Regions from separate parts of the Arthrobacter sp. HMSC08H08 genome, predicted to be linked through region 4. Evidence: riboswitches for the same ligand, from Rfam matches in the RefSeq annotation. Region 4 holds a riboswitch; each other region holds the start of a gene.
The links. Region 4 has a riboswitch for S-adenosylmethionine ahead of HMPREF3175_RS10155 (acyl-CoA dehydrogenase family protein). Riboswitches for the same ligand answer to the same signal wherever they lie in the genome.
Positions count from the first base shown of each region.

Region 1: it holds a riboswitch for S-adenosylmethionine, as region 4 does, so the genes downstream of both, HMPREF3175_RS07305 (LLM class flavin-dependent oxidoreductase) here and HMPREF3175_RS10155 (acyl-CoA dehydrogenase family protein) in region 4, are expected to answer to the same signal.
Region 2: it holds a riboswitch for S-adenosylmethionine, as region 4 does, so the genes downstream of both, HMPREF3175_RS07270 (O-acetylhomoserine aminocarboxypropyltransferase/cysteine synthase family protein) here and HMPREF3175_RS10155 (acyl-CoA dehydrogenase family protein) in region 4, are expected to answer to the same signal.
Region 3: it holds a riboswitch for S-adenosylmethionine, as region 4 does, so the genes downstream of both, HMPREF3175_RS03440 (O-acetylhomoserine aminocarboxypropyltransferase/cysteine synthase family protein) here and HMPREF3175_RS10155 (acyl-CoA dehydrogenase family protein) in region 4, are expected to answer to the same signal.

Region 1 is NZ_KV789399.1:29,759-35,464, reverse strand. It holds gene purL (phosphoribosylformylglycinamidine synthase subunit PurL) at 1-1,738, shown strand, start outside; gene HMPREF3175_RS07305 (LLM class flavin-dependent oxidoreductase) at 1,922-3,352, opposite strand; SAM riboswitch class I at 3,383-3,496, opposite strand; gene HMPREF3175_RS07300 (hypothetical protein) at 3,502-3,774, opposite strand; SAM riboswitch class I at 3,833-3,930, shown strand; gene acs (acetate--CoA ligase) at 3,939-5,706, shown strand, end outside.
Region 2 is NZ_KV789399.1:21,679-27,384, reverse strand. It holds gene HMPREF3175_RS07285 (HpcH/HpaI aldolase/citrate lyase family protein) at 1-477, shown strand, start outside; gene HMPREF3175_RS07280 (M20 metallopeptidase family protein) at 518-1,807, opposite strand; gene HMPREF3175_RS07275 (histidine phosphatase family protein) at 1,884-2,543, opposite strand; SAM riboswitch class I at 2,637-2,757, shown strand; gene HMPREF3175_RS07270 (O-acetylhomoserine aminocarboxypropyltransferase/cysteine synthase family protein) at 2,770-4,098, shown strand; gene HMPREF3175_RS07265 (CoA-binding protein) at 4,098-4,610, shown strand; gene HMPREF3175_RS07260 (magnesium and cobalt transport protein CorA) at 4,778-5,706, shown strand, end outside.
Region 3 is NZ_KV789382.1:44,001-49,706, reverse strand. It holds gene HMPREF3175_RS03445 (homoserine O-acetyltransferase MetX) at 1-362, opposite strand, end outside; gene HMPREF3175_RS03440 (O-acetylhomoserine aminocarboxypropyltransferase/cysteine synthase family protein) at 428-1,759, opposite strand; SAM riboswitch class IV at 1,848-1,963, opposite strand; gene HMPREF3175_RS03435 (VOC family protein) at 2,099-2,740, shown strand; gene HMPREF3175_RS03430 (CPBP family intramembrane glutamic endopeptidase) at 2,783-3,610, opposite strand; gene HMPREF3175_RS03425 (phosphotransferase family protein) at 3,641-4,549, shown strand; gene HMPREF3175_RS03420 (hypothetical protein) at 4,604-4,795, opposite strand; gene tpx (thiol peroxidase) at 4,946-5,440, opposite strand; gene HMPREF3175_RS03410 (ribokinase) at 5,594-5,706, opposite strand, start outside.
Region 4 is NZ_KV789394.1:234-5,939, reverse strand. It holds gene HMPREF3175_RS10155 (acyl-CoA dehydrogenase family protein) at 1-1,158, opposite strand, end outside; SAM riboswitch class I at 1,168-1,254, opposite strand; gene HMPREF3175_RS05865 (MarR family winged helix-turn-helix transcriptional regulator) at 1,427-1,954, opposite strand; gene HMPREF3175_RS05860 (SDR family NAD(P)-dependent oxidoreductase) at 2,167-3,096, shown strand; gene HMPREF3175_RS05855 (amidohydrolase family protein) at 3,255-4,118, shown strand; gene HMPREF3175_RS05850 (acyl-CoA dehydrogenase family protein) at 4,120-5,316, shown strand; gene HMPREF3175_RS05845 (MaoC family dehydratase) at 5,353-5,706, shown strand, end outside.

The sequences.
Region 1 (5,706 bases), on a different contig from region 4:
CTATCAGGGCAATCCGCTCGTCAACGCGCTCGCTGTGGGCGTGATGCGTCACGAGGACATCCACCTCGCCAACGCTAAGGGCGAAGGCAACCGTGTGGTCCTGTTCGGTGCGCGCACAGGCGGCGACGGTATCGGCGGAACCTCGGTTCTGGCTTCGGCGTCCTTCGAGGAAGACAAGCCATCCAAGCGCCCAGCGGTCCAGGTGGGTGACCCGTTCGCTGAGAAGGTCCTGATCGAATGCTGCCTCGACTTGTTCCGTGACGAGCTTGTTGTGGCGATCCAGGACCTCGGCGCGGCCGGTATTTCGTGCGCGACCAGCGAACTCGCCTCCAACGGTGGCGTGGGCATGAACGTTGAGCTCAAGGACGTGCTGTTGCGTGATCCGAGCCTCAACCCGTCCGAAATCCTGATGTCCGAATCCCAGGAACGCATGATGGCCGTGGTGACCCCTGAGAACGCCGAGGCGTTCGAGAAAGTCCTGGAGCACTACGGTGTCGAATACTCCTGGATTGGTGAGATCACCGAGGATCCGCGCCTGATCATCACGTGGAACGGCGAGGTCATTGTGGACATCGATCCGCAGACCGCCGCTGAAGAGGGACCTGAATACGACCGCCCATACGCCCGCCCTGACTATCAGGATGCGTTGCAGGCTGACTCGTTCCGTGCTTCCGAGGCCGCTAAGAACCTGCCGGAGCAGGGCGAGGACCTCAAGCAGGCGATGCTGGAGCTCATGGCGCGGCCTAACCTGTGCGATAAGACGTGGGTCACCCAACAGTTCGATTCCAACGTTGGAGGCAACACAGCGTTGGCTTCCCCTGACGACGCCGGCGTGATCCGCGTTGATGAAAACACCGGCATGGGTGTCGGTTTCGCGACGGATGCGAACGGCCGTTACGCCTACCTCGACCCCTACGCTGGCGCTCAGCTGGCTTTGGCCGAGGCGTACCGCAACGTCGCGACCTCCGGCGCTACCCCGATGGCTGTGACTGACTGCTTGAACTTCGGTTCCCCTGAGGACCCGAATGTGATGTGGCAGCTGGTCCAGGCGATCGAGGGGCTTTCGGATGCCTGCCTTGCACTCCAGGTTCCGGTGACCGGCGGTAACGTTTCGCTCTACAACCAGACCGGCGAGACCCCGATCCACCCGACCCCGGTTGTGGGCGTGATGGGTCGCTTCGATGACGTCACCGCGCGCACGGTTTCGGGTTGGCGTGAAGAGCACGACGGCAACGCGGTCTACTTGCTTGGTGTGACCCGCGATGAGCTGGATGGCTCCGAGCTCGCCGCGATGCGTGACCACCTCGGCGGTATCCCGCCGAAGGTCGACCTCGATGCGGAACGCACCCTGGGCCAGCTTCTGGTCTCTGGTTCCCGCGACGGCATGTTCGATGCCGCCCACGACCTCTCCGAAGGCGGCCTCGCAGCCGGGCTGGTCGAGATGTCGATGCGCTACGGCGTCGGTGTGCGCGTGAACCTGGATGAGCTCAAACAGCGTGACGGCATTGACGCTTTCACCGCTCTGTTCTCAGAATCGCAGGCCCGCGCGCTGGTGTGCCTGCCGCGTTCCGAGGAGGAACGTTTCACCGCGATGGCCGCGGCACGCGGCTTCGCCCACGTCCGCCTGGGTGTCGTGGACGCTTCCTCGCACGCGATCGAAGTTCAAGGCGAGTTCTGTGCAACCCTCGACGAAATCCGCGAAGGCTGGGGCACAACCATGCAACGCCACTTCGGCTAACGCCTGTTGCTAGCGGTGTGCCGTACGGCTACAGCACACCGCTAGCAGGCACCTTCGATAACAAGAGATGGCTGTGGGCGCCAGGTTCATCCTGGCGCCCACAGCCATGTCGTATTCGCGGCCGTGAAATGTACGGCCTACCCTGGCTGGCGGGCGCTGTCTCCTGCCCGCCAGCGTGGCAACCTAGCGGCGGACAGCCGCGCCCGGATGGTTTTCCGGCAACCGGTCGCCGCGACCAAACAGTGCGTGGCGCAAGGAGGAACCCGTCTGGTCTTCCACTGGGCGGTCGGCATCCCACGCAACCGTGGCGTCGGCGGCTTCCTCAGCGCTCGGGTACACGCCGAGCGCTTCGAGTTCTGGAATCACGTAGTCCACGACGTCACGGAACGTGCCAGGCTTGACCGCGTAGGCGACGTTGAAGCCATCCACCCCGGTGTCACGCACCCATTCGTGGAACTGTTCGGCGACTTCGCGGCCGGTACCCACGGCAACCGGACCGAAACCACCCACGCCGATGTAGCGCGCCAACTGGCCCACGTTCCACGGCTTATCAGAATCACCTGAAGCCGCCTGGAACATGTTCACCGCGGACTGGATCGCGTTGGACTCCACGTCTTCACCGATCACCGCATCCAGCGGGTATTCGGACAAGTCGATGCCCGTCCAGCCTGCGAGCAACGCCAACGCGCCCTGCTCATCGGCATAAGACTGGTATTCGCGGAACTTCTCCCACGCTTCCTCGTTCGTCTTACCCACAACCGGGGTGATCATCGCGAAAATCTTGACGTCATCAGCGTTACGGCCCGCCGCCACGGTTGCTTCACGAATCTTCTTCACGGTCTTCGCGAGGCCTTCCTTGGTTGCCTGCGAAACGAACACAGCCTCAGCGTGCTTCCCCGCGAAAGCCATACCGCGCGAGGACGCGCCGGCCTGGAAGATCACCGGGGTGCGTTGGCGGGAAGGCTCCGTGATCGCAATGCCTGGAACGTTGAACCACGTGCCTTCGTGTTCAATCGGGTGCACCTTAGCCGGGTCAACGAACAAGCCGGATTCGCGGTCAGCTACAACCGCGTCGTCCTCCCACGAACCCTCGAGCAGCTTATACACGACCTCGAGGTATTCATCCGCGTGATCGTAGCGTTCGTCGTGCTCCATCTGGCTGGTCTGGCCAAAGTTCTTCGCCGCGGACTCGAGGTAGCCGGTCACAACGTTCCAGCCGACTCGCCCGCCCGTGATGTGATCCAGGGTCGCCATGCGGCGCGCGAGCCCCACCGGATGCTCATACGCAGTGCCCGCAGTGACACCGAAACCGAGGTTCTTCGTCGCTGCAGCCATCCCCGCCACGATCACCGCCGGATCAGCCAACGGGATCTGCGCACCGGAACGCAACGCCGTTTCCGGGGAGTTCGCATACGCGTCATACACACCCATCACATCGGCCAAAAACAGGGCGGAGAAACGGCCCTCTTCCAGGATCCTGGCGAGCTCAACCCAGTGCGAGAGCTTGTTGTAATCCCGCGAGGTATCTTCCGGATGCTTCCACAAACCCGGGGACTGGTGGCCAATCGTGTTCATCGCGAAGGCGTTGAGAAGAATCGGTTTTTCAGACGACATGTTAACCCTTTCCCGCAGCCCTCAAACGCTGCGCCATCGTCTTCTGGCGGGAGCACCTTTCCCTCACGATTCCTGCTACGGAACCCTTCAGGATGGTTGCTGCGGCGTCAACGAGCCAGATCTCTCGGCCGCTCTGGATGGATACGGATTCAGCATAGAGGCACACCATGGGCATCACGCAAATCGCTCGTGACCGATGACAAAGAATGACGGCACGCATCGGCGGCTACACTTGCGAAAGTATTACCCCAAGCCATAACACGGGTTTCTGCAGGTGAAAGGGCTACAGCGACGTGGAACTTGCGCGGCCAGAAGTGTTCTTTACCGTCGATATCATCGCGCTGATCATCAACGGGATCATGGGTGGGGTGATCGCCCGCCGCATCGGACGCCTTTGCTTCGCCAGCCGTGTTGAGCAACATGACACACACGCTGACCCGATTTGCGTGCAACCGCATTCGTCACCCACTATGGACAGCACAACCATCCAGAGCGGCTGAGAGATCTGGCTCTACGACGCCGCAGCAACCACCCCGGGTTTTTACCGGGCATGGTGCTCACGCCAGGATCGATGGAGTGACAACGCATGACCGCAACGTCCGCACCCGCGCACCAGGCCGCCCAGGCTCAGCTCAGCAACGCAAACCTCAGCAGCGCGCAGCCTAGCGATGACGCGCTGCTTAGCGATGAAGAGCACAGCGCGTACTGGGCCAAACAGGCCGGGCAGCTCACGTGGGAGACCCCGTGGGATACGGTGCACACGCTAACCCCGCCTAACCCTGAAACTCAGGAAGGTCTGCAGCAAACCTGGTTCGCGGGAGGCACGCTCAACGCCGCTGTCAACTGCGCAGACCGCCACGTAGCGGCGGGCAACGGGGACAAAGTAGCGCTCTACTTCGAAGGTGAACCCGGCGACCGTCGCACCGTGACCTACCGCGAACTCACCGAGGAAGTCTCGCAGGCCGCCCACGCGCTCACGGAACTGGGCATCACCCGCGGCGATCGCGTCGTGATCTATCTTCCGGTGCTCGTTGAGACGATCATCATCACGCTGGCTTGCGCACGCATCGGCGCGATCCACTCGCTTGTTTTCGGCGGGTTCAGCGCAGAAGCGTTGCGTTTCCGGGTTGAAGACACCCGCGCCAAGCTGCTGGTCACCAGCGACGGCCAGTACCGCCGCGGCAAGGCCGTGCCCGTCAAGGACATCGCGGACGAGGCCGCATCCGGGGAGAACCAGCTCGAGCATGTGCTCGTGATCGACCGCACCGGCCAGCGAGACATCCCGTGGACCGAAGGCCGTGACATCTGGTGGGACCAGATTGTGCCCCGCCAGCCCCGGCAGCACACACCGGAAGCGTTCGATGCGGAAAATCCGCTGTTCATCATGTACACCTCCGGGACCACCGGGAAACCGAAGGGCCTGGTGCACACGACCGGCGGCTACCTCACCGGTGCTGTAGCGACCTATAACCAGATTTTCGCCCACCCGGACCCAGCTCAACGCGCGGGCGACGTGCATTGGTGCACTGCAGATCTCGCGTGGGTCACCGCCCACACCTACGAGATCTATGGGCCGCTCGGGGCCGGCGCGACCCAAGTCATCTATGAAGGCGTGCCGAACGCCCCGCACCCGGGCCGGCACTTCGAAGTCATCCAGCGTTATGGTGTGACCTCCTACTACACCGCGCCAACGCTCGTGCGTTCGCTCATGGGCTGGTTCCCGGAAGGGATCCCAGCCGAATACGATCTCTCCAGCATCCGCCTCGGCGGAACCGTAGGTGAAGCCGTCAACCCTGAAGCAGCACGGTGGCTACGCGAACAGATCGGCCGCGACACCTACCAGCCCGCCAACCCTGAAACCGGGGAACCCGAGCGCGGCATCAGCATGGTCGATACCTGGTGGCAGTCAGAAACTGGCTCCACCATCCTCACTCCCCTACCCGGCGCAACCACCGTCAAGCCCGGCAGCGTAGGCCGCGACATGCCAGGGGTAGCGACCGCGGTTGTCGACGACGAGGGCAACCCGACACCGGCTGGAACCCAAGGCAACATCGTGCTCACCCAGTTCCCGCCCTCGATGGCGCGCACCGTGTGGGGAAACCCTGAACGCTGGTACACCTCCTATTGGAAGGCCTACGCCACATACGGTTGGTTCAGCGCAGGCGACGGCGCGAAAGTCGATGCCGACGGCGACACCTGGATCCTCGGCCGTACCGATGACGTCATCAACATTTCAGGCCACAGGCTCTCAACCATTGAGATCGAGTCCGCGCTCGTGACCGACCCGGGTGTTGTGGAAGCCGGCGTGTGCCCGGTACCGGATGCGAAGACCGGGCACGCCGCGATCGCGTTCG
Region 2 (5,706 bases), on a different contig from region 4:
ATCGCCGCGGCGAAGGGAACCTACCGTTTGGCGTTCGGTATCGGTGACTTCCGCCGCGACACCGGGATGGGGGACGGCCCGATGGCGTTGGCTTATGCCCGCTCACAGTTCACGATCGCATCCCGCGCAACAGGCCTGCCGGGCGCGATCGACGGCCCGACCGTGGGTACCACGGGCGTCAAACTCGCCGAAGCCGCCGCGGTCACGAGCGAGTTCGGTATGACCGGCAAACTGTGCCTAGTTCCAGAACAGACCGCAACCGTCAACGAAGGCCTCTCCCCTTCCAGCGAGGACGTCGCGTGGGCACACGAGTTCCTCACAGAATTCGAGGAAGCCGGCGGAGAGATCCGCAACGGCTCCGACCTGCCGCGCCTCTCCCGCGCGAACAAGATCCTCGCCCTTGCGAAGGCCTACAACGTGCAATGGCGCAAGGCATCCGACCCGGCCCCTGCGCCATCGGACACCTACCACTACTGACACGCGTAGCCGCCGCCGGCTTGTCGTTGCGGGCTGATCGTTAATGTGCGAGAGGCCCGCGGCGTAGCGCAAGTTCCGCGAAAAGCCGCACGCTACGGCCCAGCACGCGGTCGTCAAAGATCGCGTGCGGCGAGTGGTTGCCCGCAACTTTCGTGGGGTCTTCGCCTTCCGGGACGGCACCGAGGAAAATGTAGGCGCCCGGTACGCGCTGGAGCACTTCGGAGAAGTCTTCTGAACCGGCTTCGGTGCGCGGCAGGTCTCGGTAGGCGGTATCCCCGAACAGGTCCCGCACGGTTTCGGCAACGTAGTCCACGTGTTCGGCCGAGTTCACGGTTACAGGAAAGTCGCATTCGACCCTGTAGCTTGCGCTCATCCCGTGGGCTTCCGCGATGCCTTTGGCGACGCGCTGCACGGCCGGCACGAGCTTTTCACGTGACGCCGGGCTGAAGGAACGCAGCGTGACCTGGATGGTTGCGGTGGACGGGATGATGTTCGGCGCAGAGCCCGCCTTGATCGAGCCGACAGTCACCACGACGGGGTCGAACGGGTCGAACTGGCGGGTCACCATGGTCTGTAGGCCGAGCACGATCTCTGCCGCGACTGGCACCGGGTCCGCGGCTTGGTGCGGGGCGGATCCGTGGCCGCCTTGGCCGTGGACGGTGATGACGAGGTCATCACATCCGGACTGTATGGTTCCCGGTTTGGAGACGAACGTCGCGTGCGGATAGCGGTCGGCGTACACGTGGATCGCGTACGCCTCATCGACCGGCTGGCCTGCGGCTTCCAGTAGGCCTTCTTCGATCATGGTTTTCGCGCCGCCAGCGGTTTCTTCGGCAGGCTGGAACATGCCTACAACATCGGCGGTAAGTTCATCGCGGCGCTGTGCGAGATACAGCAGCGTGCCCACCAGGCCCGCGGTGTGCATGTCGTGGCCGCACGCATGCATCTTCCCGGTTTCGGTGGGCGAATATTCAAGCCCGGTTTCTTCGGTGACCGGTAGCGCGTCCATGTCTCCACGCAACAGGACTACGGGGCGGCGCGTACCTTCAGGAAGCGGAGCAGCACCGCGCAGAACAGCGGTCACGGAGGACTGCGCCTTCCCGGTGTGCAACTCGATCCCCTCGGTTCCCTCGAGCGCATCCAGCACCGCGGCCTGCGTCGTGGGCAGGTGCCGGTCCAGCTCGGGATTCGCGTGCAGATAGCGGCGCAACCGGACGATGTGCCCGTTGAGTTCCGCCGGGATCGGTTCTTGCGCCGCCGGATGTACCGCCGGAAGCTGTTGCCCCGGTGCTGACGTGTTTCTCGCTGATGTACTGGCGGTGCTCATCATGGGTGTCCTTGGCTTAGCTGGTGTCCGTGAACGGCGTCACAGTCAGTGTAGTGGGTGGCTGTGATGCAGCGCCGGGTTAGGAAAGTGCGCTGCGGATGTGGTGCAGGTGCGCTTCTTGGGCTGGGGTGAGGTAGCGGATGTCGCAGTTGCGCAACCCCGGATTGCTGATGTTCCACTCGTCCAGGGTGTTGAGCAGGCAGCGGGTGGTCGAGCCGTGGGATACGGCGATGACGCGTTGGCCTGGGTTGCGCTGGAGCGCTTCGGCGAGCGCTGTAGCGCTACGGCGGCCGGCGTCTTTGGAGCTTTCGACGCCTTCGAGGATCCCGAGCTCTTTACCGCGGGCTTCGACCTCTTCGACGTTGGGGAGGTGTGCCGGGAAGAGGTAGGTGAAGGTTTCTTTGTCGAGGTCGCCGTAGGCACGGCCTTCGTAGGGCCCGTATGAGCGTTCTTTGAGCCCGGCGACGACGCGCGGCGCCTCAAGTCCGAGGTGTTCAGCGATGATCTCCGCGGTTTCGCGCGCCCTGAGTTGCGGGGAGGTGAGGATGACGTCCCACGGGCTACCCCATCGTGATGTCGCGTCAGCCGCCAGGGTTTCCGCCGCGGCGCGGGCTTGTTCGATGCCGGTCGCGTTGAGGGGGACGTCCGCGCTTCCTTGGAAGCGGCGTTCTTTATTCCAGTCTGTTTGCCCGTGGCGGACCAAAGCGAGAGACGGGACGTGGTGAGGGCTGGTGCTCATATCCCCAGCTTATGCCGGCCGCACTGTTCCCGGCGCGCCTTAGTACGTCACATGCGTTTGCCCTGGCTCGAGGCGAGTGCGCATAATGGTGGCTGACCATCTAGAGCGGTCGAGGGACCTGGCCCTGTGACGCCGCAGCAACCATCGCCACAGTGTTCACTCATGTAGCGTTCACTGCTGCAGCGAATGGTGCTCATGCCGGGATCGATGGAGTTGAAGGAGTTCCATGTCTTCTGCCGACCGTCAATTCGGTTTCCGTACCCGTGCCCTGCATGCGGGTGCCACCCCTGATTCGGAGCACGGTTCGCGTGCCGTCCCGCTGTATAACACGACGTCTTTCGTGTTTGAAAACGCGGACGATGCGGCAACGCTGTTCGCGCTGCAGAAGTACGGGAACGTGTATTCGCGTATCGCTAACCCTACGGTTGCGGCGTTCGAGGAACGCGTCGCGTCCCTTGAGGGCGGTATCGGCGCGGTCGCGACGTCTTCGGGTATGGCCGCTGAGTTCATCACGTTCGCCGCGCTGTGCCAGGCGGGCGATCACGTGGTCGCTTCCTCGAAGCTCTACGGCGGGACCGTAACCCAGCTGGATGTCACGCTGCGCCGATTCGGCGTGGAGACGACGTTCATCGACTCGACCGAGGTCGAGGACTTCGCGGCCGCGATCCAACCGAACACCAAGGTCCTCTACACCGAGGTGGTAGCGAACCCATCCGGAGTCATCACCGACATCGAAGGTCTCGGCGCTCTCGCCCACGAACACGGGATCCCACTGGTTGTGGATTCAACCCTGACCCCGCCGTACATTTTCCGTCCGCTGGAACACGGCGCGGACATCGTGATCCACTCGGCGACCAAGTTCCTGGGCGGCCACGGAACCACCCTGGGCGGCGTCGTCGTTGAATCAGGCCGTTTCAACTGGGGCAACGGCAACTTCCCATCCATGACGGAGCCGGTGCCTTCCTACGGTGACTTGTCGTGGTGGGGCAACTTCGGTGAATACGGTTTCCTCACCAAGCTACGCAACGAACAGTTGCGTGACATCGGCGCATCGCTCGCCCCTCAGTCCGCGTGGCAGTTGCTCATCGGCATCGAAACCCTGCCGCAGCGTATGGATGAGCACATCGCCAACGCCCGTGAGGTCGCGCGTTGGCTGGCTAACGATGACCGCATCGAGTGGGTCTCCTACGCCGGCCTGGAAGACCACGCCTACCACGAGCGCGGCAAGCAGCTCTTGCCGAAGGGCGTGGGCTCCGTGTTCAGCTTTGGTGTCAAGGGTGGGCGCGACGTCGGGGCTGAGTTCATCGCGAACCTGCAGCTGGCAAGCCACCTAGCCAACATTGGTGACGCGAAGACCCTCGTGTTGCATCCGGCATCCACAACGCATCAGCAGCTAAGTAAAGAACAGCTGATTGCGGGCGGGATCGGCGAAGACCTGATCCGTATTTCGGTGGGCCTTGAAGATGTTGAGGACATCATCTGGGACCTCGACCAGGCCCTGGAAGCCGCCGTGAACGGTGCTAGTGACGGTGCTGCGAACGGGGAGGAAGCGTAATGAGCAACGAAACCACCACAACAGAGGCCAACAGTGCGTGGGTTGGCCCATCAGCCCCGCAACGGTTGAACCTGCTGCGTGCCGCCAAGAGCATCGCGATCGTGGGCGCCTCCACGAACCCCGCGCGTGCCGCGTATTTCGTGGCGACCTACCTGCAGTCCTCCGCCCCCTACAAGCTGTACTTCATCAACCCGCGAGCCACTGAGCTACTCGGGGAGCCCGTGTACCCGAGCCTCGATGACCTGCCGGAAGTGCCCGACATCGTGGTTGCGTTCCGCCGTAACGAGGACCTCCCGAGCGTCGCTGAGGACGCCGTGCGTGTGGGCGCGAAGGTGTTCTGGGCACAGTTGGGCCTGTGGAACGAAGAAGCCGCGCGCATCGCTGAAGCCGGCGGGCTCGCCGCGGTCATGAACCGTTGCGTCAAAATCGAGCACGCACGCTTCCACGGCGGCCTCCACCTTGCAGGCTTCGACACCGGAGTCATCTCCTCCAAACGCCAACTGCGCGCATAACGGTTGCTGTTGCGTCGCTGCGCGGCACGATCGCGCACCGACGCTTGAGGCGCCTGCGCGGCGGCGCGGTGGCGACCGCGTGACCGTCTCACCGCGGCGCCGCGGGGTTGAACGTCCAGCGCGTCGCGGTGGCCGGGAACGGGTGGAACTGGTGCCAGAATAGAGGCATGTCTGCTCGCAACAAGATCCGCTCCAAACTCGGCCTCCCCCTCGTTTCGGGACGTGCCAGTCATAAGCGAACCCCCGTTGCGCCGCCGACCCCGCACGTGGTGAAAGACAACATCCGCGCAGTCTCATTCGATAACGAAGGCGCGTTCCCGCTCACCGGCGGCCACACCATCGAAACCGCTGGCAGGTATTCGGAAGAACACCCTGACCAGGTCGTCGTGATCTCGATGGATAAGCCGACTGACCAGCAGATTGAAGACCTCGCGGAGGCCTGGGATCTTCACCCGCTGCTGCTCGAGGACCTGCAGGCCCCATCGCGGCGCGCTAAAGCCGAACGTCAGGGCGACACCCTGTTCGTCGTGACTCACTCTGTTGCCTATCAAGATGACATCGAAGAGGTCGTTTTCGGCGAATTCAACCTGTTGATGCGAGGGAACCAGGTAGCGGTTTTGTGCCAGGATCAGGCCGCGGTGCGAGCCTGGCAGGCGAAAGGTTTCCGGCTCGAACACCGCTTCGGCGAACAGAACGAGCTACTCAAGCACGGCCCGGAAGCCGTGCTGCATGCAGTGCTCGATGCGGTCGTGGACGGATACGGCCCCGTGCTGCGTGGCCTCGAGACTGACAAAGAAGAGATTGAACGCCAGGTGTTCTCGGGTGACCCGGCGGCTGCCGAGCGTATTTACCGCTTGTCGCGCGAGATCATCGAGCTACGCCAAATGTCCAACGGGTTAGCGACCGTGATCCGCCGCCTGTTGATCGGAACCACCCGCTATGGGACCGACACCGAGTTGCGTATGTACCTCGATGACGTCTCTGATCATCTCTCCCAGATCATCCCCGACATCGCCGAGCTACGGGACGCGCTGAATCAGATCCTGCAGGTCAACGCGACCTTGGTCTCTCAGCGGCAAAACGAAGACATGAAGAA
Region 3 (5,706 bases), on a different contig from region 4:
GAGCACCCGCCCAAGGCTGCCGGAACCACTGCGCAATACGTGGTGGTGTCCACCGGCTTACCCGGGCCTACGACCTCGCGCCACCAACCAGGTTGCGGTGCGTCCGCATCGGTCACTGCCGCATCGTTAGCCGGCGCATCTTTAGCCGGCGTTCCGTCGGCTGCGTGGGTGTCGCCGGTCAGCGCGTGCAAAACGAGGACCGCATTACTGCGCTCAGCGTTGAGCTCGCCGAAAACCTCGTACGCGATATGGGTTTGGGGAAGGTGCCCGCCTGTCTCTAGATCCAGCGGGCCCAGCGGGAGGATCTTCACATCGCTCTCGGGAGCGTTGTGTTGTGAGTGTTCTCGTACATCCAACGTCATAACGCTGCTTTCGCTTCGTGAGTTTCTATCGCTTCCGTTGCCACATGCCAATGTCCCGGCGCTAGTTAGGCGCGGGCGGCGTGGAAGGCGTCGAAACCCTTCTGCAGGTCGGCGATGATGTCATCCACGTGTTCAAGGCCCACTGAGAGGCGTACTGTGCCTGGGCCCACGCCGGCGGCTCGCTTCTCTTCCGGAGACAGCTGGGAGTGGGTTGTGGATGATGGATGCGCCACGAGCGAGCGGACGTCACCGAGGTTGGCTACAAGCGAGTGCAGCTCGAGCGCGTCCACGAAGGCGCGGGCCGCTTCCTCGTTGTCTTCAGCTCCCTTGATCTCGAAGGAGACGATCGCGCCCACCCCTTCGGGTGCGTAGTGGCGGCCACGCTCATACCACGGGCAGGATTCCAAGCCGGCATAGATGGTCGCGGAGACGTCATCGCGCGCTTCGAGCCATTGAGCGACCTTCTGCGCGTTCTCGATGTGCCTCTCAACACGCAGAGAGAGCGTTTCGAGGCCTTGGGCGATCAGGAAGGAGTTCATTGGGGAGATCGCAGCGCCGGTGTCACGCAACAACTGCACGCGGATCTTCAGGATGTAGGAGAGGTTCGCACCCAGTGGCGAGCCAACACCCATATCGCGGCCGTAAACGATGCCGTGATAGGACTCATCCGGCTGGTTGAAACCCGGGAAACGCTCCGGGTGTTGGGTGTAGTCGAAGTTTCCTGAGTCAATAATGACCCCGCCCATCGCGGTTCCGTGGCCGCACAGGTACTTGGTTGCGGAGTGAACCACGACGTCGGCGCCCCATTCGATCGGGCGCAGCGAGTACGGGGTTGCCAGCGTGTTGTCAATGATGAGCGGTACGCCTGCCTCATCGTGTGCAATCGCGGCGATGTTTTCGATGTCGAACACGTCTTGGCGCGGGTTACCGATGGTCTCGCCGAAGAAGGCCTTGGTGTTCGGCTTGATTGCCCCGCGCCATGCATCCAGGTCGTCTGGATCTTCCACGAACGTGACCTCGACACCGAGCTTAGGCAGAGTGTGCTTGAAGAGGTTCTGCGTCCCGCCATAGAGGGATGGCGATGCGACGATGTGATCGCCGGCTTCCGCAACATTGAGGATCGCATAGCTCGTAGCCGCCATTCCGGAGGCGACGAACAGCGCACCGACGCCGCCTTCGAGGCTTGCCATGCGGTTCTCGATGACTTCGGTGGTCGGGTTACCTAAGCGCGTATAGATAGGCCCCAGCTCGCTCAGCGCAAAGCGGTTGGCAGCAGCCTCGGTGTCAGGGAAAACATACGCGTTGGTCAGGTGGATCGGTAACGCTTGCGAACCCGTGGTCGGGTCTGGAGTCTGGCCGGCGTGGATCTGACGAGTTTCGAACTTTTGTTGCGACATATACAGTGCACCCCTTGATTCATAGGAGGGGCTTGCCCGCATACACCGGTTGATTTGACGTAACGTCCGCCCGGATACGGGCGGGCAGAGCCCGCGCTTGCCACAGCGGCATTCCCGTGTGACCAGGTCCTCACCCGGGGCACCCCGCCGCGGACGGAGGGTTGCCGGCCAGCAAACCGGGGTTTTGCACTGGCACTCATGACCTTGGCAATTAGCCTACAACACGCCAACCCACTGGCACCACATAACGCCCACCACACCCGGTTTGATCCACAGGCCGGACTTCAACTTAGGTAAACCTAAGTAGAGATGTGGCTCACACAGTGTCAGATTTAACCCATGAAGCTCGATCACGTTTCTTACGCTTGCGGGCCAGAAGGCCTCATCACCACCGCAGACCGTATCGCCGATCAGCTCGGGCTCCGGTACGTCAAAGGAGGCGTGCACCCACGCTTCGGAACACGCAACGTGTTCTTCCCCCTCCACAACCACCAGTACCTCGAAGTCGTTGAGGTACTAGACCACCCGGCCACTCTCCAGCAGCCGTTCAGGAAGGCAGTACGCGCCCGAAGCGAGATGGGTGGCGGATGGATGGGCTGGGTCGTCTCAGTAGAGGACCTCACACCTATCGAGGAGCGCCTGCAACGCGGCGCGGTCCCCGGTTCGCGTAAGTTCCCCGACGGGCGAGAGCTCACGTGGCGCCAGATCGGCATCAACGGGCTCATCGCAGACCCTCAGCTTCCCTACTTCCTCCGCTGGGACGAGAGCTTCGAGGACCTGCACCCATCCCGGGCTGAAGAGCCACACGGTGAAATCGTGGAACTCACGATCTCCGGTAACCGCGAACGCATCGACGAATGGCTCGGCCACCCAGGTGAAGACTTCAAGGGCGAGGTCACATTCAACTTCACCTCCCCCTCCGGGATGCCGGGCCTGCAGTCAGTCACGTTGAAGACCCCGAAGGGCCTCGTAACCCTCTAACAGCGTTGGCCCGGCGGGAGCTGACAGGGCCGACGGCGCGGGCTAGCTACCGTACCCGAACCATGCCGCGAGCAGCGGGTAGCCCACAAACGCGACCGCATCGAGTAAGAAGTGCGCCCAGATGAGCGGCATGATGCGGCGTTTGTGCAGGTAGTAGAGCCCAAAGATCACGCCCATCGCTACGTTGCCGATGAACGGCCCGATGCCTTGGTAGAGGTGGTAGGAGCCACGCACTACGGCGCAGAAGATGATGATCGCGGCGGGCGTCCATTTCAGTGTTGCGAGCCGCTCATGCAGGTAGGCGAGCACCACGATCTCTTCAAGCAGCCCGTTCTTGAGTGCGGCCAACAGCAACACGGGTACGCTCCACCACGCGTCCGGAAGGCCCGAGGTCGTGATAGCAGTCGTGACACCGAGCGCCCTGCCCGCTGCATATACCGCGAGGGTTCCTACGCCGATGAGCACGAAGAATGCGAAACCCACTGCGGCGTCGCTACCGCATCGTTGACCGTCGATGCCCCACCTACGCCAAGGCTTATTGCCCGGCCAGCGTGAAACAAGGTAGATCACGAGCGCTACCGGGGCAAGCGCAAAGAAGATGCCGGCAAGCTGATACAGCAGATCAATCCACTCACGCGTGCTAGTTGAGGTGTTGAGGGCCGCGGTCCCGGAGGAGATGGGGCCGCGCGTGATGGTGTCGAGCAAGTCGATGAGCGCATACACCCCGGATTTGCCCAAAGAGAGCGCTAGGACGATGCCGATCTCCCACCCCAGGGCCTTTCGCGAGGGCGCCCCCAGCTCGCCCAGGCCGGGCGTCTTCGCTGAGCCGTCACCGTCTGGGGTGTGTGCGTGTGGGGATTGGGCACTCATGCATCCGATTATGCTCGGTAGGCTGGATGCATGGCCAGGCAACCCACGAGCGAAGAAGTTGAACGCGCCAACGCTTTATACCCTGCCGCGGATTGGGTTTCTGGCCGGGTTGAGGAATCTGGGAAGTCGAACCTGGTTCTCATCCCGGCAGACCCGGTTCCTGAGGTTGTGTTCCGGATGGCCCGGACTCGTGAGGAGGCGCTCGCCCAAGCCCGCCGTGCCGCGTTAGCAGATGCGCTTGCCCCGCATGTTCCGTGGCTCGTCCCTGAATCCCGCTCCCCGATCGATTCCGCCGGCGGGATCATCCAACGTTTCATCCCCGGTGCCGCCCACCCGCTACACCAAGGCGACCCTGCAGCGTTGGGGCGGATTATTACCGACCTGCAGGCGGTTCCGTTGAGCGCCTACGAAGGCCTGGTTGGCGCGCCCTGGGAGGCAGAACCTCAATGGACCCAGGCCCGCGCCGATGCCGCGATCGATGCGCTTGAGCCCGATGTGCGGGCAAGTGCCGCTACCGTGTTAGCTACTCTGGGTGAGATGGAGCAAGCCATGGGATCCGCGGTGGGCCAAGGCGCCGCTCTTCGCGGTTCACTCCGGCGTGGTTTAGTGCATGGGGACTTAGCGGGCCGGAATATGCACTGGCGTGATGGCGAGCTGATCGGGATCCTCGACTGGGACAAAGCATCCTTGTGGGACCCGGCGATCAATCTGGCGCATCTATCGCTGTGGCACGGCCAAGACGTGATCGACCCGTCAGCCCCGGATGAGTTCTTCGCGGCTCGAGCCCACGTGTGGAACGGGTCATTGGCGTTGACTCGCGTGGCTGACGCCGCACTGCGCGGTGGAGTGAAAACCTGGGGCCGGCTTTTGAGGAAAACCCAGCCGCGCATCATGAGGGCCGCTCAAGCCGCACACGTATGCCGCGAGCTGCTCCAGTAATCCCCTGAGGCTCATACTGTGGGGCTCGCTATGGGGCTCATACTGTGGAGCTCGCTAGTTCGAGCGGTAGGTCCGCACGCCCGGTTTCTTTGGCGGTTCAATAGGCCAGAACGCTACAACCGCCCACCAGGATGCGATCATCAACACGACCGTGATACCGATGATGAGGCTCACGTTAGGGACAAAGAAGAGCAGATACGCGACGATCACGGCACCAAACAGTGCGCCGAAAAATTTGTTGTCCATCGTTGTCGGTGTTCACGTTCATCTCCGGAGATTACTTGCCGCATCCGGCTGAGCTGTTGAAGGCCCGCCCAGTTCTGTTAGATGAGCACTGCTGCGTGGATGCGCGAAACGCCCGGGGTCTGTGACCCCGGGCGCCAGCACGTGTGTGGTTTAGAGGACGTTGAGGACCTCGTCGTACGCTGGTTCCTCACCCACGCTTGGAGTCAGGGAGGAGTAGAGCACGGTGCCGTCCGTGTCGATCACGATGACGCCGCGAGCCATGAGGCCCTTCATTGGCCCGTCTGCGAACTTGATGCCGTAGTCCTCGCCGAAGCTCGAACGGAATGCCGAGGTCGCAACAACGTTGTCGATGCCTTCAGCACCGCAGAAGCGGCCGAGCGCGAACGGAAGGTCCATGGACACAGTCACAACAACCGTGTTCTCAAGGCCCGCTGCACGCTTATTGAATTCGCGAACGGACTGGGCGCACACCCCGGTATCGATCGACGGGAACACGTTCAACACAACGCGCTTGCCTGCGTAATCCTTGAGGGTTACGTCTTCAAGGTCGGTGTTGACGGTAGTGAACTCTGGGGCGGCCTTACCTACAGCGGGGAGGTCGCCAACCGTGTTGAGGGTCTTACCTTGGAACTCGATAGTAGCCATAGCCTTATCCTTTCAGAGGTGCCCCAGCATTTGGCAAGGGTTTAGCCTCAGGCTTAGCCAACAGCGGACATCAGCGCCACGCTTCCGGCGCTTGCGGACGGGCAGCGTCTGCGGACGGGCAGCCTTTCCGGATGGGCGAGGTCAGCGGTTCTGTCAGCGTACTGGCAACACGCCGTAGGATGCTTGGGCTCCGGGACGGGTCACGGTGTCGGCGGCGTAACGGCTTGCGTAGGAGGCCGCTTCGGCGAGGCTGTCCCCTGCCGCGA
Region 4 (5,706 bases):
GTTGCCATCGCCGGTGCCAGCGTCCTCGCCTTCGAGCGAAAGCACGCCCTCGGCGGCTTCAAGCCGCCGCGCAGCCTCAACCACCGCCGACTCCACTACGAAAGCCTGCGCCGAAAGCCGGCCCACAACCCCCAGAATCTGCGGGTCCTCAGAGTGCGGAACACCTAAGCCGGTATTGAAGGAGCGGGTCCGCCGCCGCACGCCAGCCGCCGCATCGTCCACAACGTTGCGAGCAATACCGGCCAATACAGCGAGCAAGACAAGCTGGAACAGCGGCGCCTCAAACTGCGCCTCAGCGCTGCCAGGCACGCGGTTCAAAATGTGCTCGGGCGCAACCTTCACATCGGTGAAACGCGTGGTTCCGGTACCGGTGAGGCTCTGTCCGAAACCATTCCAGTCGTCCTCAAGCTCAACACCCGGGGCGCGCGTGGAAACGACAGCGAACTGTCGACCCTCGGTCGGCGTGCCGTCCGCATCAAGCAGCGTGGCCGAAACCCGGGTATGCGTCGCGTACGCGGTGCCAGTGCAGTAGTACTTAGCGCCATTGAGCACCCCAGTGCCGTCCGCCTGCACAGCCAACGTGGTGTTGAGCGTATTCAACGCATTCCCGCCGATCTCCGTGGACGCGTTACCCACAACATCGCCGGCAAGAACCTTCGCATACCAATACTGGCGGGTCTGCTCATCCTGGTACCGCAGCGTCTCCACGAAACCCGCGTGGGAACGGTATTGATGCGCGATGTTCGGGTCAGCCGCCGCCAGATCGATCAGCAGCTGCACCCAGTCGGTGAAGCTCACGCCCGGGCCGCCGTACTCGGTAGGAACGCGAAGCACGGTGAATCCGGCCCGGTTGAGTTCTGCGATCTCAACGAACGGCAGAACACGATGCGCCTCCCGCTCAGAAGCCCCACTCGCGATGCGGTCAAAGATCGGCCCGAAATGCTCACGCAGCTCTGCCAGGCTTGGCGTGTGGCCGGCCTCCCACGGGGTGACCGGAGCATCTTGGGTGGTGACGTAACGCAGCCCTTCAGCGAAGCTCAGGTCAGCCGAGGAAACCGCGGTGCTGGCGTTGCCGGCGTCGGTGCTGGCTTCCGCATCGGCGGCGATCTCAGCGCCAGCTGCAGGGTGGACAGGGGTGTGCGTGGACAACGATGACACAGTTATTCCTTTCCATCGTTCCTGGCGGGAGCACCGTGCATAAACCGGTTGCTGCGACGTCAACGAGCCAGGTCTCTCAGTCGCTCTGGATGGGTTACAAGCATCATTTCTATAGCCCGGCCTCGAGCTGTGTCAACTGCCCGCCAGGCGACGCGCGTCACAAAACGTCAACAAGAAGCGCCCCCGCGGCGCCTGCATCTAAGCAGGCCCCGCGGGGCGCTTCGTGAGGTCTAGCGGGGGTCAGCAGGCGGGGTTCAGAGACCAGAGTTCAGAACGCGACTTTCTCCAGCAGCCGGCTCAGTTCCTGCCGCTCGTCGGAGGTGAGCGCGGCGAGCACCACGTCGTCGGAGGCCATGGTCAGCGCGCGTGCCCTCCGGTAGGCATCCTGCCCCTGCGGTGTGGCGATGACGATCCGGGAACGACGGTCACGCGGATCCACCTGGCGCTCGACCCATCCCCGCTTCTCCAGGAAGTCCACCAGGTTCACTATCTGGCTTGGGTCCAGGCTCAGGAAGTCGCCGAGTTCGCGCTGGGACGGGTTCACGTCCGCGGCGGCCAGGGCCAGCACGGAGTACTGGCGGACCTTCAATCCCATCTCCTCCTGCAGGACGCGGTTGGCGTGGCTGTGGCCGATGCTGCGCAGCCGGGCCGCCAGGAACTGGACCTGGCCGGCGAGCTCTGACGACGTGAACTCCGCCATGCGCTCGGCCGCAAGCGCTGTGGAGGGGGCGGGGAAGCGCTGGGCGGCCTCAGTCGGGCTATTTGTGGCTCCGGAGGTGTCCTTTGTAGTCGTCATGTGCTTGCTTCCTTGGTCCGTGTACTCGAGGGAGTGATCCGGCTGATCTTGCCCATATAGAGGCTTGTCCCCTGCAGAGGATCGTACTCGAAATGCAAGCCTCGAAAAATAATTGACATTCTCAATTATATGTACTGTCATGGTTCTTGTGTGGTGAACGCCACATTAGGACAGAACCGACATCTAGCACGTCACCACCGAAGGAGAATCCCATGTCCCTCGACGGCAAGGTAGCCATCGTCACCGGCTCGGGCGCAGGCCTGGGCCTCGCCTACGCCCAGGAGCTCGCCCGCCAGGGAGCCTCCGTGGTCATCAACGACGTCAACCAGGAGACCGCGGACGCCGCTGTCGCCTCCATCACCGAAGCCGGCGGCAAGGCCGTCGCCGCAGTGGTCCCTGTCGGCACCAGCGAGGCCGCCGACCAGCTGGTCAAGACCGCCGTGGACACCTTCGGTGGCCTAGACATTCTGGTGAACAACGCCGGCATCCTGCGGGATAAGTCCTTGCTGAAGATGACTGACGAGGACTTCGATCTCGTTATCGGCGTCCACCTCAAGGGCACCTTCACTTGCGTCCGTGCCGCTTACGCATACTTCAAGGAGAACGGCGTGGCCGGGCGCATCGTCTGCATCGGATCGCCGACCGGTCAGCGAGGCAACTTCGGCCAGACCAACTACGCCGCAGCCAAGGCGGGCATCGTCGGCATGGTCCGCACGTGGGCCCTGGAGATGAAGCGCGCCGGAGTGATGGTCAACGCCGTCATCCCAGTGGCGGCCACCGCCATGACCAAGACCGTCCCTTACTTCCAGAAGGCCGTCGAGGCGGACGAGCGCGGCGAGGCCATGCCGTCCTTCTTCCGCCATGACCTCGGCTTCGGAACCGCCGACGACGTCGCCGGCCTGATCGCTTTCCTTTCCTCCCCGGAGGTCGACGGCATCACCGGCCAGGCCATCGGAGTTGGTGGCGATCGCCTGCAGGTCTGGTCCCACCCAGAGCCAGTGGCCACCGAGTACCACGAGGGCGGCTGGGACTACGCCACCATGCAGACCCAAGGCGCCGAGCTGGTCAGGGGCAACCTCCAGGAAGTCGGCGAGAAGATGCCTCCGCTGCCTGCTGAGCTCGAGCCTGAACAGAAGAACTAAGGACAAGCACCATGACCGGAACCCAGGACACGGCTCCGCAGGGGCCAGCCCACGGGAACGACAGCGGCGCCCCTGCCCCCGCCTCAACCTCTGCTCCCGGCCCCGCCCCAGTCCGCTACGAGCTGGGCGTGGACGCCTCGGCCATCGAGGCCGTGGACATGCACGTCCACCTCGAAGTGGACTCGTGCGGCCACAAAGCGCTGCCGGAAGACTTCTTCGAAGCCTCCGCGAAGTACTTCAAGTCCGCGGAACGGACCCCGAGCGTGGACACCATCGCGGAGACCTACCGGCAGCGCCGGATGGCCGCCGTCGTCTTCACCGTGGACGCGCGCACCCAGTTCGGCCACAAGCCGAACTCCATCGATGACCTCGTGGCCGGCTGCGCCCGGAACAACGACGTCCTCATCCCATTCGGCTCCGTGGATCCCCGCACCGGGGCGGACGCGTTGGCCGAGGCCACCCGCCAGGCCGAGCAGCTCGGAGTGCGCGGCTTCAAATTCCACCCGTCCGTGCAGGGGTTCGACCCCTCGGACCGCGAGTACTACCCGCTCTGGGAGCGGCTCCAGGAGCTGGGGCTGCCGATCGTTTCCCACACCGGACAGAACGGTATGGGCGCCGGCCTGCCCGGCGGGCGCGGCATCAAACTGAAGTACTCCAACCCGCTGCTGCTGGACGACGTCGCCGCCGACTTCCCGGACCTGCAGATCATCATGGCCCACCCATCGGTGCCCTGGCAGGACGAGGCGAACTCGATCGCGACCCACAAAGCCAACGTGCACATCGACCTCTCCGGCTGGTCCCCGAAGTACTTCCCGGAGTCCCTGGTCCGCCAGTCGAACAACGTGCTGGCTCGCAAGGTGCTCTTCGGAACCGACTTCCCGCTGATCACCCCGGACAAGTGGCTGGCCGCCTTCGCGGAGCTTCCGCTCAAGGACGAGGTCCGGCCGTGGATCCTCAAGGACAACGCGGTGCGCCTGCTGGGCCTGGACCGTGAGTCCACGACCGAGACGAAGGGAGACTGAGATGGCTGAACCAGTGACCGGAAGCATCATCCCATCCGACTTCTACGGCTACGCCGAGCGGCTGACCGAGGCCGAGCGCGCCGTCATCCTGGACCTCAGGGAACGGCTCGAGAGCACGGTGAAACCGCTGGTCAACCCAGCCTGGGACGCCGCAGAGCTTCCCCAAGAGCTGGTGGACGCCGTCCGCGCCCTGCCGCTGATGGACCCGCCAGCCCTCAAAGAAGCCGGAGAGCCCATCCGTAGGATCCTCACCGGGTTCCGCAACTTCGAGCTGGCCCGCTGCGACATCAACGTCGGCACTCTATATAACGCGCATGCAGGCCTGTTCCGCACGGCATGCACCCTGGGCGGCGGGGAACAGCAGGCGCGGGAGCTGGATGCGAAGATCATCGACTACTCGCTGACCGGCGTGTTCGGGCTGACCGAGCCGGACCACGGCTCCGATGTGGCCGGCGGACTGGCCACCACCGCCACTCATGACCCGGAGACGGACACCTGGGTGATCGACGGCGCAAAGCGCTGGATCGGAGGCGCGACCATCTCGGACGTCGTCGCGACCTTCGCCCGCGACACCGCCGACGGCCAGGTCAAGTGCTTCCTGGTTCCGCGGGACGCCGATGGGGTGAGCATGTCGATCATCCCGAACAAGGCATCCCTGCGCATCATGCAGAACGCCCACATCGAGTACCGCGGGGTGCGGGTGCCCGCCTCGGCCCGGCTCGAAGGGATCAACTCATTCAAGGACGTGGCCCGTTGCTTGCGGGCCATGCGCTCGGACGTGGCCTGGATGGCCGTGGGTGCGACCGCGGGCGCCTATGAGGCCGCGCTGCGTTACGTCCGCGAACGGCAGCAGTTCGGCCGTCCGCTGGCCGGATTCCAGCTCATCCAGGAGAAGCTGGCCATCATGCTCGGCAACCTGACCTCCTCCCTGGGGCTGATGGTCCAGCTCACGGAACAGGAGGAGCAGGGGATCTACAAGGACGAGAACTCCGCCCTAGCCAAGATGATGACCTCCCTACGTCTACGCGAGACCGTGGCCCTAGCCCGCGAGGTCTGCGGCGGCAACGGCATCACCCTGGACACCGACGTGGCCCGCTTCCACGCGGACGCCGAGGCCGTCTACTCATACGAAGGCACCCACGAGATCAACGCGCTGATCGTGGGCCGCGCCGTAACCGGCGTCAGTGCCTTCGTCTAACCACCCTTTTCACCCCTTCCCTGAGAGGACCGCAACATGACCGAGACCACCGCACGCACCGTCGTCGACTTCGACGCCGTCAAGACCATGGCAGGCACCGAGCTGGGCGCCACCGAGTGGCGTGAGATCACCCAGGACATGGTGAACACCTTCGCCGACGCCACCGACGACCACCAATGGATCCACGTGGACCCAGAACGCGCCAAGGACGGCCCTTTCGGCGCCCCGATCGCCCACGGCTTCCTCACCCTGTCCTTGATCATCCCGTTCTGGGGTGAGCTGTTCGATGTCTCCGACGTGAAGACCAAGGTCAACTACGGCCTGGACAAGGTCCGCTTCACCTCCCCGGTGAAGGTCGGCTCCCGCGTCCGTGCAGTCATGAAGCTCGCC